DNA from 3 places in the Christiangramia fulva genome. Region 1 is predicted to be linked to each of the others. Evidence: riboswitches for the same ligand, from Rfam matches in the RefSeq annotation. Region 1 holds a riboswitch; each other region holds the start of a gene.
The links. Region 1 has a riboswitch for S-adenosylmethionine ahead of C7S20_RS09550 (homocysteine S-methyltransferase family protein). Riboswitches for the same ligand answer to the same signal wherever they lie in the genome.
Positions count from the first base shown of each region.

Region 1 (4,488 bases):
AGCCACGGCTTTTTTCATCACCCTTGCCGATTTCACCACTTGTGGCAGGAACATTTTCCCACTTCCGAAGAGGTCTCCCACGACATTCATCCCGATCATCAAAGGTCCTTCGATCACATCCAGAGGTTTTTCGGCCTCCTGCCGCGCCTGTTCTATGTCTTCAAGAATAAAGCCGTCTATTCCTTTTACCAGCGCATGGGTAATCCTATCCTGAAGCGGTTTTTCTCTCCATGCAAGATCGGTTTTTTGCACTTTTTTGGAAGCGACCACATTTTCAGCAAAATCCAGCAATCGTTCCGTGGCATCATCGCGACGATCCAGGATCACATCTTCAACATGTTCGAGCAGGTCTTTGGGAATCTCATCATAAACCTCCAGCATTCCGGGGTTTACGATTCCCATATTCATTCCGGCTTTGATCGCGTGATACAGAAAAGCAGAATGCATGGCCTCACGAACGGGATTATTTCCGCGGAAAGAAAAGGAAACATTGCTCACCCCGCCGCTAACGCTGCAATAAGGGAGATTTTCTTTCACCCAGCGCGTAGCTTCAATGAAATCGATCGCGTTACGACGATGCTCATCCATCCCTGTTCCGACAGGAAAAATATTAAGATCGAAAATAATGTCTTCGGGAGGAAAATTTACTTTGTTTACAAGAATATCATAGGAACGTTTGGTAATTTCAATGCGTCGTTCATAATTATCTGCCTGGCCTACCTCGTCAAAAGCCATCACGATTACAGCTGCGCCGTATCGCCTGATTTTTTTAGCATGCTTAATGAATTCTTCTTCACCTTCCTTTAAACTGATGGAATTCACCACGCATTTTCCCTGGACAACCTGAAGACCGGCCTCGATAATTTCCCATTTCGAGCTATCGATCATGATCGGAACACGAGCGATATCGGGTTCGGCAACCATGAGATTGAGAAATTTCACCATCGCTTCCTTACCTTCAATAAGGCCATCATCCATGTTTACATCGATGATCTGTGCGCCACCTTCCACCTGCTCGCGAGCAACATCGAGGGCTTCTTCAAACTTTTCTTCTTTTATAAGACGCAGGAATTTTCTTGAACCGGCAACATTGGTTCTTTCCCCTACATTAACGAAATTGCTTTCCGGCGTGATAATCAGCGGCTCGAGTCCGGATAATTTTAAGGGACGGGACCCACCCGAACCCCCCATGGAATCTGATTTATTTATTGAATTTGTACTTATAGTACTCATATTTTACAGTTTTCGTCACCCTAAAACAGTTTAACTCCGATGAATCCTCAAGATTTCAGGGTCTCCGTTCAGTTCTCAATTAATTATTTGATTGATGGGATGCTGAAACAAGTTCAGCATGACGTTTAATTTTAATCTTTCGAGGTTTATAATTAGCGGCAATTTCAGCAATTGCCTTAATGTGGGCAGGTGTGGTACCGCAGCAGCCACCGAGGATATTCACCAGTCCTTTTTCAAGGTATTCCTTTACCTGCGCAGCCATCTCGGGAGCTTCCTGGTCATATTCTCCAAAAGCATTGGGAAGTCCGGCATTAGGGTAAGCCGAAACTCCAAAATTGGAATTTCTTGCCACTGCTTCCAGATGTGGCGTCAGTTGTTTCGCGCCGAGTGCGCAGTTAAAACCTATGCTCATCAGCGGAATATGAGAAACCGAAATCAGGAAAGCTTCAGCAGTCTGCCCCGAAAGGGTTCTTCCGGAAGCGTCGGTAATCGTACCGCTGACCATGATCGGGATATCTAAATTCAACTCTTCTTTCAATTCATCAATGGCGAACAAGGCAGCCTTGGCATTCAATGTATCAAAAACGGTTTCCACTAGAAGTACATCCACACCGCCGTCGATCAAAGCCTTAGCTTGTTCCTTGTAATTTTCATATAATTCTTCAAATGAAATCGCCCTGTAGCCGGGATCATTTACATCGGGGCTCATACTCGCCGTCTTATTGGTGGGTCCCATTGCACCAGCGACAAATCTTGGCTTTTCAGGATTTTCAGCCGTTACTTCCTCTGCCACTTTTTTGGCAATTTTAGCCGACTCGTAATTCAGCTCATACACCAGATCCTCCATTTTATAATCGGCCATGGCGATGCGCGTACCTGAAAATGTATTGGTTTCCACAATATCGGCACCGGCTTCAAAATATTTTCGGTGGATATCGGCGATGGCGTTTGGCTGTGTGATTGACAACAGGTCGTTATTTCCTTTTAAGGAAACCGGCCAGTCGGCAAATCGTTTTCCGCGGAAATCTTCTTCAGAAAATTTATATTCCTGAAGCATGGTTCCCATGGCTCCATCGAGTATCAGTATTTTTTGTGAGAGTACGTCTTCTATTTTTGACATTTGATTGTAATAATTGTTATCAAAAAAGAAGGAGGAAAGAATCTTTTGTTATCTATCCGCGCCAGGCGTGGTAGAACGTAGCACCTTCTCCCGTGGGAGGGTTGCTAAGGCTTCAGCGGGTCTATTCCCTCAGCCTTTCTTGATAACGACATTTTATAAATGAACTTATAACGCAAATATAGGGCGAAGCCTTGAATTTGCAAGGATTTTTAGAAAAAGTTAGCTTAAATAAGTTAAAGAGGAAATGAGTTAAAAAGCTAAAAGTAATATTGAAAAAGAATTAACTCATTTCCTTCTTAACTCTTTTACTTTGTTTATTCAATTTTTTCTCCATTCAACTGAACGGCATAACTGATCTCGGCCGCTTTTTCAAGCATTTTGGCAACAGAACAGTATTTTTTCATGGATAGATCAACCGCTCTTTTTGCTTTGGCCGGAGGCACATCGCCTTTCAGAATAAAATCAAGATGAATTTTCTTAAAAACATTCGGAATGGCTCCGTCTACACGGAAACCTTCCACTTCAACCCGTAAATCTTCCAGTTCGTGCTGCTGTTTTTTTAGGATCATCACCACGTCAATACTACTACAGCCCGCGATCCCACGAAGCAATAAATCCATGGGACTGGAACCTTTTGGATCTGCTTCAGATTTATTATCGAGCAGCACGATATCGCCCCGCTCATTTTTGGTTTCAAAAAGATAATTATCGTTGATTCTTCTTAAACTGACCTTCATTTATATGATTTTTAGCAAAGATAACATTCCTTATCTGGATTTGAAGTGCTCATCTAAACTGTTAAGCGCAGCAGTAAAACCTTCCTGAAATCCCATATTCAAAATAGTTTCGAGCTCTTTAGCGGAGTTATATTTTGTTTCTATTCTGACTAAAGTACGCGCCCCTTCCGGTTCAAACTCCACTTTCCAGTAAGCTTTCGGAAGCTCCTCATTCACCTTTCCGTTTTCATCACAGAAAGAATCAATCCCTTCAAAAAGCTGCTCAGGTATTACTAATTTATATTCCACAATGGCATGGTGTTCTTCGCCTTCTGGACCAATCATCGCATAAAACCATTTTCCTCCTTCACGAAATTTCATCGATTTGGTCTTAGCTTTCCAGGGTTTCGGCGCCCACCATTTATCTAGAGTTTCCGGAAGCGTCCATGCCGACCAGACAACATCAACCGGAGCGGCAAATTCTTTCTCAACGATCACCGCATTTTCATCCATATTTATCCTAAAATCCATTTTTAAAGTTTCCATCTGCCTCCTATTTTAAGCTGAAAAAAAATATTTTTTCGTGATTTTTCTGAAACTAATTTAGCCTTTATAAGCTTATGTAACTGAGAAAGAGGAGTTAAAAAAACCTGCGGAAACTAAATCCGCAGGTTTTGGAAAACAAGTATAATAGACTAATTAAACTCCTATACTCTGCACCACTTCCCGCTTGGCTTCTTTTTTTGTTCCATCGAATCCTTCAACACCTCCAACAGTGGTGTATTTCAATACGAATTTCTTATCGGGATGAATTTTTTGATAGGCGCTCTGGCACATGATCGCCGCCTCGTGAAAACCGGAAAGGATCAGTTTCAATTTTCCTTTATAGGTATTCACATCGCCGATCGCGTAAACGCCGGGAATGTTCGTTTGATAATCGTAAGAATTATCAACCTTGATAGCGTTTTTCTCAATTTCGAGGCCCCAGTTGCCAATAGGTCCAAGTTTGGGAGACAATCCAAAAAGAGGAATAAAATCATCCACTTCCCGAAATTCCTCGCCCCGTGCTTCATCTTTATGACGGATCACCACCTGTTCCAGCTCATTTTCACCACGAAGTCCAACGACTTCAGCATTGGTGATCATTTCGATCTTTCCGAGTTTTGCCAATTCAGAAACTCTTTCCACAGAATCCAGCGCGCCACGAAATTCGGCTCTTCTATGTACCAAAGCAACTTCCGAAGCGATATCGGCCAAATAAATCGCCCAATCTAAAGCCGAATCACCGCCGCCGGCAATCACTACCCGACGGTTTCGATAGATCTCCGGATCTTTGATAAAATAAGAAACTCCCTTATCTTCATAATCGCTAATATTCTTGATCGGGGGTTTTCTGGGCTCGAAAGAACCTAATCCTCC
Region 1 covers NZ_CP028136.1:2,088,386-2,092,873, reverse strand. The annotation lists gene C7S20_RS09555 (vitamin B12 dependent-methionine synthase activation domain-containing protein) at 1-1,191, opposite strand, end outside; gene C7S20_RS09550 (homocysteine S-methyltransferase family protein) at 1,313-2,353, opposite strand; SAM riboswitch class I at 2,399-2,502, opposite strand; gene C7S20_RS09545 (OsmC family protein) at 2,668-3,090, opposite strand; gene C7S20_RS09540 (SRPBCC family protein) at 3,121-3,615, opposite strand; gene C7S20_RS09535 (NAD(P)/FAD-dependent oxidoreductase) at 3,769-4,488, opposite strand, start outside.

Region 2 (4,488 bases), 900 kb from region 1:
GGATAATCAAAGTTAAATTCTGACTCCCATCCATTCCCCAACCAAAATTTGACTTTTAATTCACCTAAGACCTCCTTCTGACAAAGGTAATCTATGAGATCGTGAGTGTTTTCAAATTTTATAATTGCCATATTTTTTAAAATTAATGTTTTCGAATTTTTTGAGTTATCTTGATTTTAGTTCCTGCTATTAATTGTATTCTGGCTTTAATTTGTTCGTGTCCAATTCAAACCCTTCATCTTCTTTAAAATTATATAATTTATAAACATAAATCTCTTCATCTTCAAAAGTTTCGAATTCGAAATCATCTGCACTATATATGACCAACGTAAAAGCTGATGCAGGTGGCGAGATGCTAGAGGTCCATAGTCCAAAAACATATTGCAAATGCTCCTGCAATTCGGGATAATATTTTAAGTATATGTGAGGGACCAATGTACCAAAATCGGGTTCAAAATCGATTTCCAGTTTACCCAATACATCTTTCCTGCATAAAAAGTTAATAAGATCTTCCGCATTTTCAAACTTTATTGTAGCCATATATGTCGAAAATTTTACTTTAGTTTCCAAAAAAAGAAGTGTAGCAGAATATGATATTACTTAGCTTTTAAAAATCTTCCGAAGTTCCTTTATATCTTCAAGTAATTGCGGGTATTCTTCTTCCAACACATACTATCCTGTACTAAAGCCATACTTTTCCCTCAAAATTTCTACTTCTGAACCCTCTGTAAATATTCTCCTCTTATACTCCCCATTTTCGAAGTAAGTAGATTCTTCTATTTCTCTATCTCTTAAATCAAGCCCTGAGAAAACAGGTGTATCTAGTCCCCGGAACCATCCCGAAGCTATTATCTCTTCATGTTTTTCCTTATAGATTTTATGAAATTCGGCTCCGAAATAATCTTCAAATGATTCGGGATCCTGATAAAATATATATTCACAAAAAAAGAGATTTACCAGATTCTCTGCATATTCATCACTGTCCACCAACTCCTGCCAGTCTTTAAAACTTTCGAATTGCGGATGAGAATTGTTCATATCTTCAGGATAGGCGGATCCTATGTAGACATACCTTTGGAATTCCTCTGAGGGATCTTCCCTGTACAATATCTTCTCTGTTTCTTCCATTTACGTTCTAATTAAATGGCAAATTTCCTTTTTCAAAAATTAATTCCCGGATCCAGGTTTTCTGAATTCTCTTCTAACATATAGGTTTTATCGTCAAAAACAATAACCACCCGATTCTGATCCAGAGATTTCATCAAAATTTCTACAAGCTTTAAAATCCCTTCTCGTAGTACAGATTCTTTTTTGGGAAATTTTGGATACTGAATAAAGCTTATTTCAATAGAAGGCTCGTCCTGTCCTGAAAACACAATATCGCAATGAGAAATTTTTGTGCTCAACTGAATGTCTAATTCCTTATGAACCTGTGCCTGGGCAGCCACCAATTTCAACTTGAATTCCCTTAAAGGGATCAATTCCTCGCGGTATCCTCTTTTCAACCCAAAAGTGGCTACTGCTCTAAAGGTTTTAGATTTTATAATATTCATGGAAAATAAAGGCTAAGTGATTCTAATATTTAGCTGAATAAGTTATTAATAATTAAGAAGCAATAAAACCGCCTGATTTTTGCCAGAAAAAATAACTTTTTATATATTTGAGAATCATTACGAATCTCTTAATAGAGATAGCAACCAGCGATAACAAGCAACGGTGCTTTAACAATGAGCCTTATCAAAGGAAATAAAATGTTACTTCCAGTATTTTTGTAAGCTCCTGCGTAATGATGTTTTATTAACATCAATACTATCTTATGCTTAAACCTGATCATTTCTGCAAATTTCTTAACAGCCTTGTTAAAGAATACCATTTTGTAATTATATCCACACATCCAGCTTCTAAAGAAAGAAAAGAAGCAGGAAAAATTTATGAATTAATCCCGAAATATGTTCAAGACTATTCTAATGAAGCTTTAAACTTAAATAAACTGGCACCTCAAACACTACATTTTCTCAAGCTAAGAGGATTAAAGGTTCCAACCAAAAGAGTTTGGAAGAACTCATTGGAAAAATAAAAGGAGGTGAATAGGACGACCTAAAGTTTGGGATGATAGGCGGCTTTAAAAAAGGAAAGTTAAAACAAATTATTTCTCATGAGATATCTAAAATTTAAAATGTTGGCAGGGGGATATCCTAATTTTCGATTTCCATCTGGTCTAATAGAAGAAGTTGATTTGCAGGACTTTTGTAATAAAGAAGAAGAAAGATTGGCTTTGTCTGTGGAAACACAATTTGAAACATACCCATCTAATATTCCAATGGAAAGTCTGGAAGGGCATGAAATAGCAGTCTTAAGTAAATCTCAACTTTCAGGATGCCAATTTGTATTAAGGTTTATCAGAATAACTAATGGTAAAAGAGTTAAGACTTTCGAAATCAAAAGTGATGAGCATTTTTTGAAACAAGGGAACCCGAAAGTTTACAATATAACTGAAAATGAAGACATTAAACCTCAGGATAAAATCCCTAAATTCTATCTGTATGAAATTTGGAACTACCTGGAACAATTAGATATCCTATACAGAGGAGAATCCTTGGCAAAAGTGTACCATGAAGTAACCTCGCATGCTTATAGTTCCTTCTTAATAGAATGTTATAAAGAAAGGAGCCTTGACTGGATAAGCTTTTTAGGCATATCTCAATCAGAAAAAATTCTGGAGCTTTACCGTCTTTTAGATATAAGCAGAAGAAGCTTAGGTCTTGAGTTAGATAGACTGCCGATTTCCCTGGAAAGAGAGCTTAAAATGTTCCGGGATATCCGTAATCCTTTAAAAAAAAGAATAAAAAGAAATTATGAAAACCCTGAAGATGAAGATATACGCTTACTTTCAGATATAGGCTTATGTATCTATTATAATAATCACATCAATATTAACTCGCTTGAATCGGAAATAATACAGCGAGAAGTTCTGGAAGAATTTAAAAATCGAGGATATTATATTAGGAATGAGCACCTTTTAATGAATCATGCCAATCCAATTGAAATAAATTGGATTCCTGGAATTCCAAGTGTGAATACAATCAGGAAAGTTGTTTACAGAACAGCAAAAGATATTGCCCCTTTTGAAACTGGACTTGTCAATTCTCAATTGCAGTACGAGGGTTATTACGGAATATTTGAAAGCCTTACTGATATTGAACTTGTGAGCAAACTTAATAAGCAGGTTGGAATAAAATATTGGGGAATGGGTAGGGCATCAATCATCCGGGCTCTTAGGAAACAACTTGAAAAGCGTGGCATTGATACCTCATCAATCTCTGGAGAAAAAACTTTTTCCCTAAAATATTGTGTAGTACTTGACAATAAAAAACTGGTTCGTCTGGGAGAGATTCCGGAGAACCGATTGATGTTAATTCTAAAGGCATACCTGCGAAAGTGCTATCCCGATTGTAAGTTAGGAGAGCTGAGGATTATCAACTATGATCTGGATAAATTACAGTTTACTGTATCAGTGCATAACACGCTCTATGAGATTCCGATAAATGATCTTTTGAAAAAGAAGAGAGAAATGAAAGCTCTATAAAGACAAGATCAGCATTAGATTATAAGCAATTGAACGTTGTAAATAATAACAAAAAGACTATGAAACAAGAATTAATAAATGCCTATTACCATACATCTTATAATATCTTCGAACCTCCTATAAGTATAAAGATAGGTCAACAAAATCCTCAATTAGATATTTTATTAAAAAACCATCATCAATCTTGTTGGGCCTATGTTACAGCTTACAATCCTTTTTCAGAATTACTGCCCGATGAAGAAAATGAAGAACGCCATTGCCTTTTAAAAGATAAATTGAATGAATATCCTTTTTTGGAAGGTGAAGGTGTGGGATTAGACCCCTCCTGGAATCCCGAAAAAAGTCTCCTGATCCTGGGGATTTCTGAAACAGATGCGGTAAAGTTGGGGGAATATTTTCAGCAAAATGCAATTGTGGTGGGCAGAAGAAAGGGTCAGGCCCGATTGGTACTATTGAAATAGAAGAGGATGATTCGTAATTATATTTAATTCTAGTTTCCTCTGTAAAAATTACAGAAAAGACGGTTACCATTCAAGGTAAGATCTATTAATAATAAATAAAAGAAAATTAAGACTATGGCTATTATCAAATTTGAGAATTCAAAAGACCTTATCAATTACTTGTGCAAAGAGGATGTCCTGGGGATATTAAAAGTTTCATTTACTTCCGAATGGAGCTCTGAACTTACGCCATCATTTAATTTTTATTATTCAGATTTAGATGAACATTTATCTAATATCTTTTCTCAATGGCTACAAGAAACAAGAAGTGCTCCCTCGGAAATACATTTAGTATTTACTAATGCAGAGGATTTTTCAATTGAGGCGGTAGAAAATTTTGAGTATAATGAGACAGAAAAAAAATATGCGAAGGAAATAATAATATATGATGCTCTGGGTTCG
Region 2 covers NZ_CP028136.1:1,192,837-1,197,324, reverse strand. The annotation lists gene C7S20_RS05530 (hypothetical protein) at 1-131, opposite strand, end outside; gene C7S20_RS05525 (hypothetical protein) at 190-540, opposite strand; gene C7S20_RS05520 (hypothetical protein) at 673-1,128, opposite strand; gene C7S20_RS05515 (hypothetical protein) at 1,161-1,553, opposite strand; SAM-I-IV-variant riboswitch at 1,663-1,760, shown strand; gene C7S20_RS05510 (hypothetical protein) at 1,817-2,077, shown strand; gene C7S20_RS05505 (hypothetical protein) at 2,156-3,586, shown strand; gene C7S20_RS05500 (DUF3293 domain-containing protein) at 3,646-4,047, shown strand; gene C7S20_RS05495 (hypothetical protein) at 4,162-4,488, shown strand, end outside.
Region 2: another riboswitch for S-adenosylmethionine. It lies ahead of C7S20_RS05510 (hypothetical protein); the one in region 1 lies ahead of C7S20_RS09550 (homocysteine S-methyltransferase family protein).

Region 3 (4,488 bases), 540 kb from region 1:
AGGTGAAACTGCATATGCCCAGCAGGAAGCACAAAGTAAAAATATCACAGGAGCTTTTGGAAATGCTGGAAAAGGAACAGTTTATGTATAAACTGAATTAATTAGTCACATTTCGACTCCGTTCAATGTGACTCCAAACATGAAGTCATGCTGAGCAGAGTCGAAGCATGGGGCAGGGATTGAGGCGAACTACCCCGGCTGCCGTCAGGCAGGCGTGTAAAGCTGAAAGCCCGGCTCCCGCCTTGGCGGGAGGCCCCCGGCATAAAGCTCAACAATGAGCGAATAGCTAAATAAAATATTGGGGTTGTAAGGTTTCAGAATATTATTGACTATTTTTACGAAACAAATGTAAAATCAGAAAAAACAGATATAATTATGGCTGTAGAAATAACTGACGCGAATTTTGAAGAAAAAGTGCTTAAAAGCGATAAGCCTGTAATGGTTGATTTTTGGGCTGCATGGTGCGGACCCTGTAGAATGGTTGGACCGATCATCGAGGAAATCAGCTCTGAATACGATGGCAAAGCGGTTGTTGGTAAGCTTGATGTTGATGCTAACCAGGAATTTGCTGCTAAATACGGTGTAAGAAATATTCCTACCGTTCTTGTTTTCCAAAACGGAGAAGTTGTAGGACGCCAGGTAGGTGTTGCTCCAAAGCAAACTTACGCTGAGGCACTTGATCAACTGCTGTAGTATTCAGTAATTGAAATAAAATATTTAAAGCTCCCATACCCGGGAGCTTTTTTTATTGGGATAGTATCGCTATTTTCAGCTTTCCTATGGATCTAAGCAAAGAAATTCACGAAACCGGAGGTTTTCTCCATCTTGACCTGCTCGCAAAACAGGTGGTGGAAGGTTATATTTCGGGCATGCATAAGAGTCCGTTTCACGGCTTTTCCGCAGAATTTGCCGAGCATAAGATCTATAATTCGGGAGAGAGCACGCGGCATATAGACTGGAAATTGTATGCAAAGACCGATAAGCTCTATACGCGACGGTATGAAGAGGAAACGAATTTACGCTGTCATTTGATCCTGGATAATTCGGCTTCGATGCATTATCCAAAACTGAAGGAGCAGAGTTTGTCTTCTTTGAATAAAATAGGGTTTTCGGTACTGGCTTCGGCTTGTTTGATGCAAATACTGAAGAGGCAGCGGGATGCCGTTGGACTAAGTATTTACAGCGATGAATTTGAATATTATGCCCCCGAAAAATCCAGTGAGCGTCATCACCATATGCTGCTGGACAAGATGAACGAGATTTTATCGAATCCGCATAAAAACCGTAATACCGATACCTATACTTATCTCCACCAGATTGCTGAAAAACTAAAGCGAAGGTCGCTGATTTTTTTGTTCACCGATATGTTCCAGGCCGATGCGGGGGAAGAAAAGCTATTTGAAGCCTTGCGACATTTAAAATACAATCGGCATGAGGTGATCTTATTCCACGTGATGGATGAAAAAAGGGAGCTGGATTTTGATTTCGAGAATACACCACGACGATTCACCGATGTGGAAACAGGATTGGAGGTAGATCTGTATTCTGATAATATACGTGAGAATTATAAAAAGGAGGTGGAAAAGTATCTTGCCGACCTTAAAATGCAATGTGCAAAATACAGGATCAAGTATATGCCTGCAGACGTTAATAAAGATTTTGACAGCATACTAACCACCTATTTAATTGAGAAACAAAAGTTTGGTTAAGATAGTTTTTTTAATTTCTAAAAATCTCAAAAAAAGGTTTGGTGAAATTAAAAAGGATAGTATATTTGCCCTCGCATTAAAGCAACGGTCTGGTAGTTCAGTTGGTTAGAATACCTGCCTGTCACGCAGGGGGTCGCGAGTTCGAGTCTCGTCCAGACCGCAAAGTACAAATAAGCTCCTACAAAACAGGGGCTTTTTTTGGCACTAAAGAGTAGTTGTGTTGTTTGTCCCAGGAGACTGGGATGTGTAGTTAGCGCTGAGAGGTGCTAACCAATGAGAAGCTTTTTTCCGTTTATTCGGTAAGAGGCTTTTTTGTTTTTGGTCTGGTTCAATTCAATCTCTCACCTACGTCAAGTTGTCAACTTTTTTAGGGAAAAGAAAGGTGCTAAATCGGGGGAGTAAATCTATTAAAGGGGGACACTTAAAATCCGACTTAATCTGTTTGGTACCATACAAAATTACCTTGATAATTACCTCACTACCGAGCCAGGTGATATCTTTAATTCCTGGGATTGGTTTCCCAACTTGCTGTCTACTTATTTCACAGTCACCAAGCATATACTCAAAAGCAAAAGCAAAATCTACTTTATGCTCCATACCTATGGGAAGTAAAATTTCATCTATGATTTTATTTATAGAGGGTGGAGGCATCATCATTTCGCTAAGGAAGTAAATCTTTCCGTTAGTAACTCCCCATAATCGGCAGGCTTCTGCAAATCTTGATAGGGAACCATATTTTTCATTAAGGCTCTCAACTCTAATGATTAGAGTGGAGAAGCTAATTTTCATAACCTCACGGTCCTCAAAGCTTAAGTATTTATGGTGTACTGTCATAATGGTATGTTTTTATACCATTCAGAAAAGCGTATAAGAGCAGGTTAACATTTTTTTCCTTAAAGAAGGCTCATTGCTTTAGCACCGTTGCTTGTTATCGCTGGTTGCTATCTCATCCAAGAGATTCTAAATGATGCTCAAACTTATAAAAATTTAAACTAACCACAAATTAAATAGATATGAAAACAATATTTTTAGTACATAAGAATAAAGCAAATAAAAAAGGTATTACATCAATTAGCTGTAGAATTACAGTGGATAAAACTAGAAAAGAATTTTCGACTGGATTATTCATTAATCCTGATTACTGGAGTAAAGAGAAACAGTAAGTACTGGATAGAGCGGAAAATTCAGAATATGTAAACAAACAATTAAGCCTGATTAAGCAAGAACTTGGTCAGGCTTTTTTAATGCTTGAAATTCAGCAGAAATTTTTGATGTTGATGATGTCTATCAATTCATTTACTTAATTAATTTTCATAACCGACTATTATTAATTAGCTTAGCCATATGAGCAGAAAATCATATGCCATATTTTTTTTAGGCTTAATGCTCCTGATGATATTTCCATGGCAGGGTGTGTGCTCTACTCATTTATTCCACCCAGAACATCATAAACATGCTGAGGGCTTAAGTACCTGCGAGTTGCGCAGGAACTATACGGGGCATAAGATCTACTTCTGGCCTCCCATGAAATGTGAACACCATAAGATAATTAAAGATTCTTTTGAAAATCCCGGGAGTCAGAAAATAACCATTTCGCCAGAAACGCTCTTTCTGGGTGCCATTATCTTAAACATATTAGTTTACGTTCCAGAATTTAACAGGACGGTAAACCATCCTGAAATTATTGGGCATAATCTTGCGCCTCCTGGTGTTGTAAATCCGTTACGGGGGCCACCAAATTCTTTCTCTTCTCAGAAGGTTTAATCACCTATTAATTAAATAAGGCTGCTTATTTAAATTTCATTTTACATCCATTCTTTTTGTGGATAATTGGGATTATTACAATCCTATATCAGCCTGCTTTATAATTAAACCTTCCCGCTAACGAAAAGCATTTTCTTCCTGCTTTTCAAAGTCTTACTTATATAAACATATTTTCTAAATGATTAAAAAATCATTCAGAAACCCTTACCTCATTATAGTATTTTCTATTGCTGTAGTGGTTTTGGCAGGGGTTTTAATTCCGCGTATGGCAGTAGATATATTGCCGCAATTTAAAAAATCTGCAATGCAGATATTAACCCTGTACCCGGGAATGCCGGCTGAGGTAGTAGAAAAGGATATCACCAGCCGTATGGAACGGTGGACGGGACAATCTCCCGGTATTGCAAAACAGGAGTCTAAGAGCATCATGGGCACAAGTATCGTTACTAATTTTTATGATGAAGATATTTCTGCCGCAGAAGCAATGGCGAATACTTCTTCGTATGCGATGTCTGATATGTATTACCAACCGCCCGGTACTTTGCCTCCCATGGTGCAACCCTTTGACCCAACGGCTTCAAAGCCATTAATGTTATTAACTGTTAGCAGTACAGAGAAAACAGGGAAAGAGCTCTATGATGTAGCTTACCTCACTCTGAGGCAAATGCTATCTGGCGTTGAAGGGGTTATTGCACCTGCTGCTTATGGAGGATCTTTAAGACGGATATATATCTATGTAGATCCTGAAAAGATCGAAGCTCGAGGAATATCACAAACCGAGGTCATGGAAGCCATTCAGAAGAACACTACCATGATTCCCTCGGGAATTGCTAAAATCGGAGAGACTACCTATAGTATTGAAGCCCAGGGATTGATTAAAGATGTAGCCGATTTCAATGATATTGTGGTTACCTATAAAAATGGCGACCCCGTTTACATTAGAGATATAGGAGAAGCAAAAGATGCCAGCGCAATACAAACCAATATTGTTCGTGTTTCGGGAAAAGAACAGGTA
Region 3 covers NZ_CP028136.1:1,548,742-1,553,229, forward strand. The annotation lists gene dnaE (DNA polymerase III subunit alpha) at 1-101, shown strand, start outside; gene trxA (thioredoxin) at 325-693, shown strand; gene C7S20_RS07145 (DUF58 domain-containing protein) at 780-1,709, shown strand; tRNA gene C7S20_RS07150 (tRNA-Asp) at 1,796-1,869, shown strand; gene C7S20_RS07155 (hypothetical protein) at 2,055-2,543, opposite strand; SAM-I-IV-variant riboswitch at 2,585-2,682, opposite strand; gene C7S20_RS07160 (Arm DNA-binding domain-containing protein) at 2,723-2,872, shown strand; gene C7S20_RS07165 (hypothetical protein) at 3,054-3,473, shown strand; gene C7S20_RS07170 (efflux RND transporter permease subunit) at 3,652-4,488, shown strand, end outside.
Region 3: another riboswitch for S-adenosylmethionine. It lies ahead of C7S20_RS07155 (hypothetical protein); the one in region 1 lies ahead of C7S20_RS09550 (homocysteine S-methyltransferase family protein).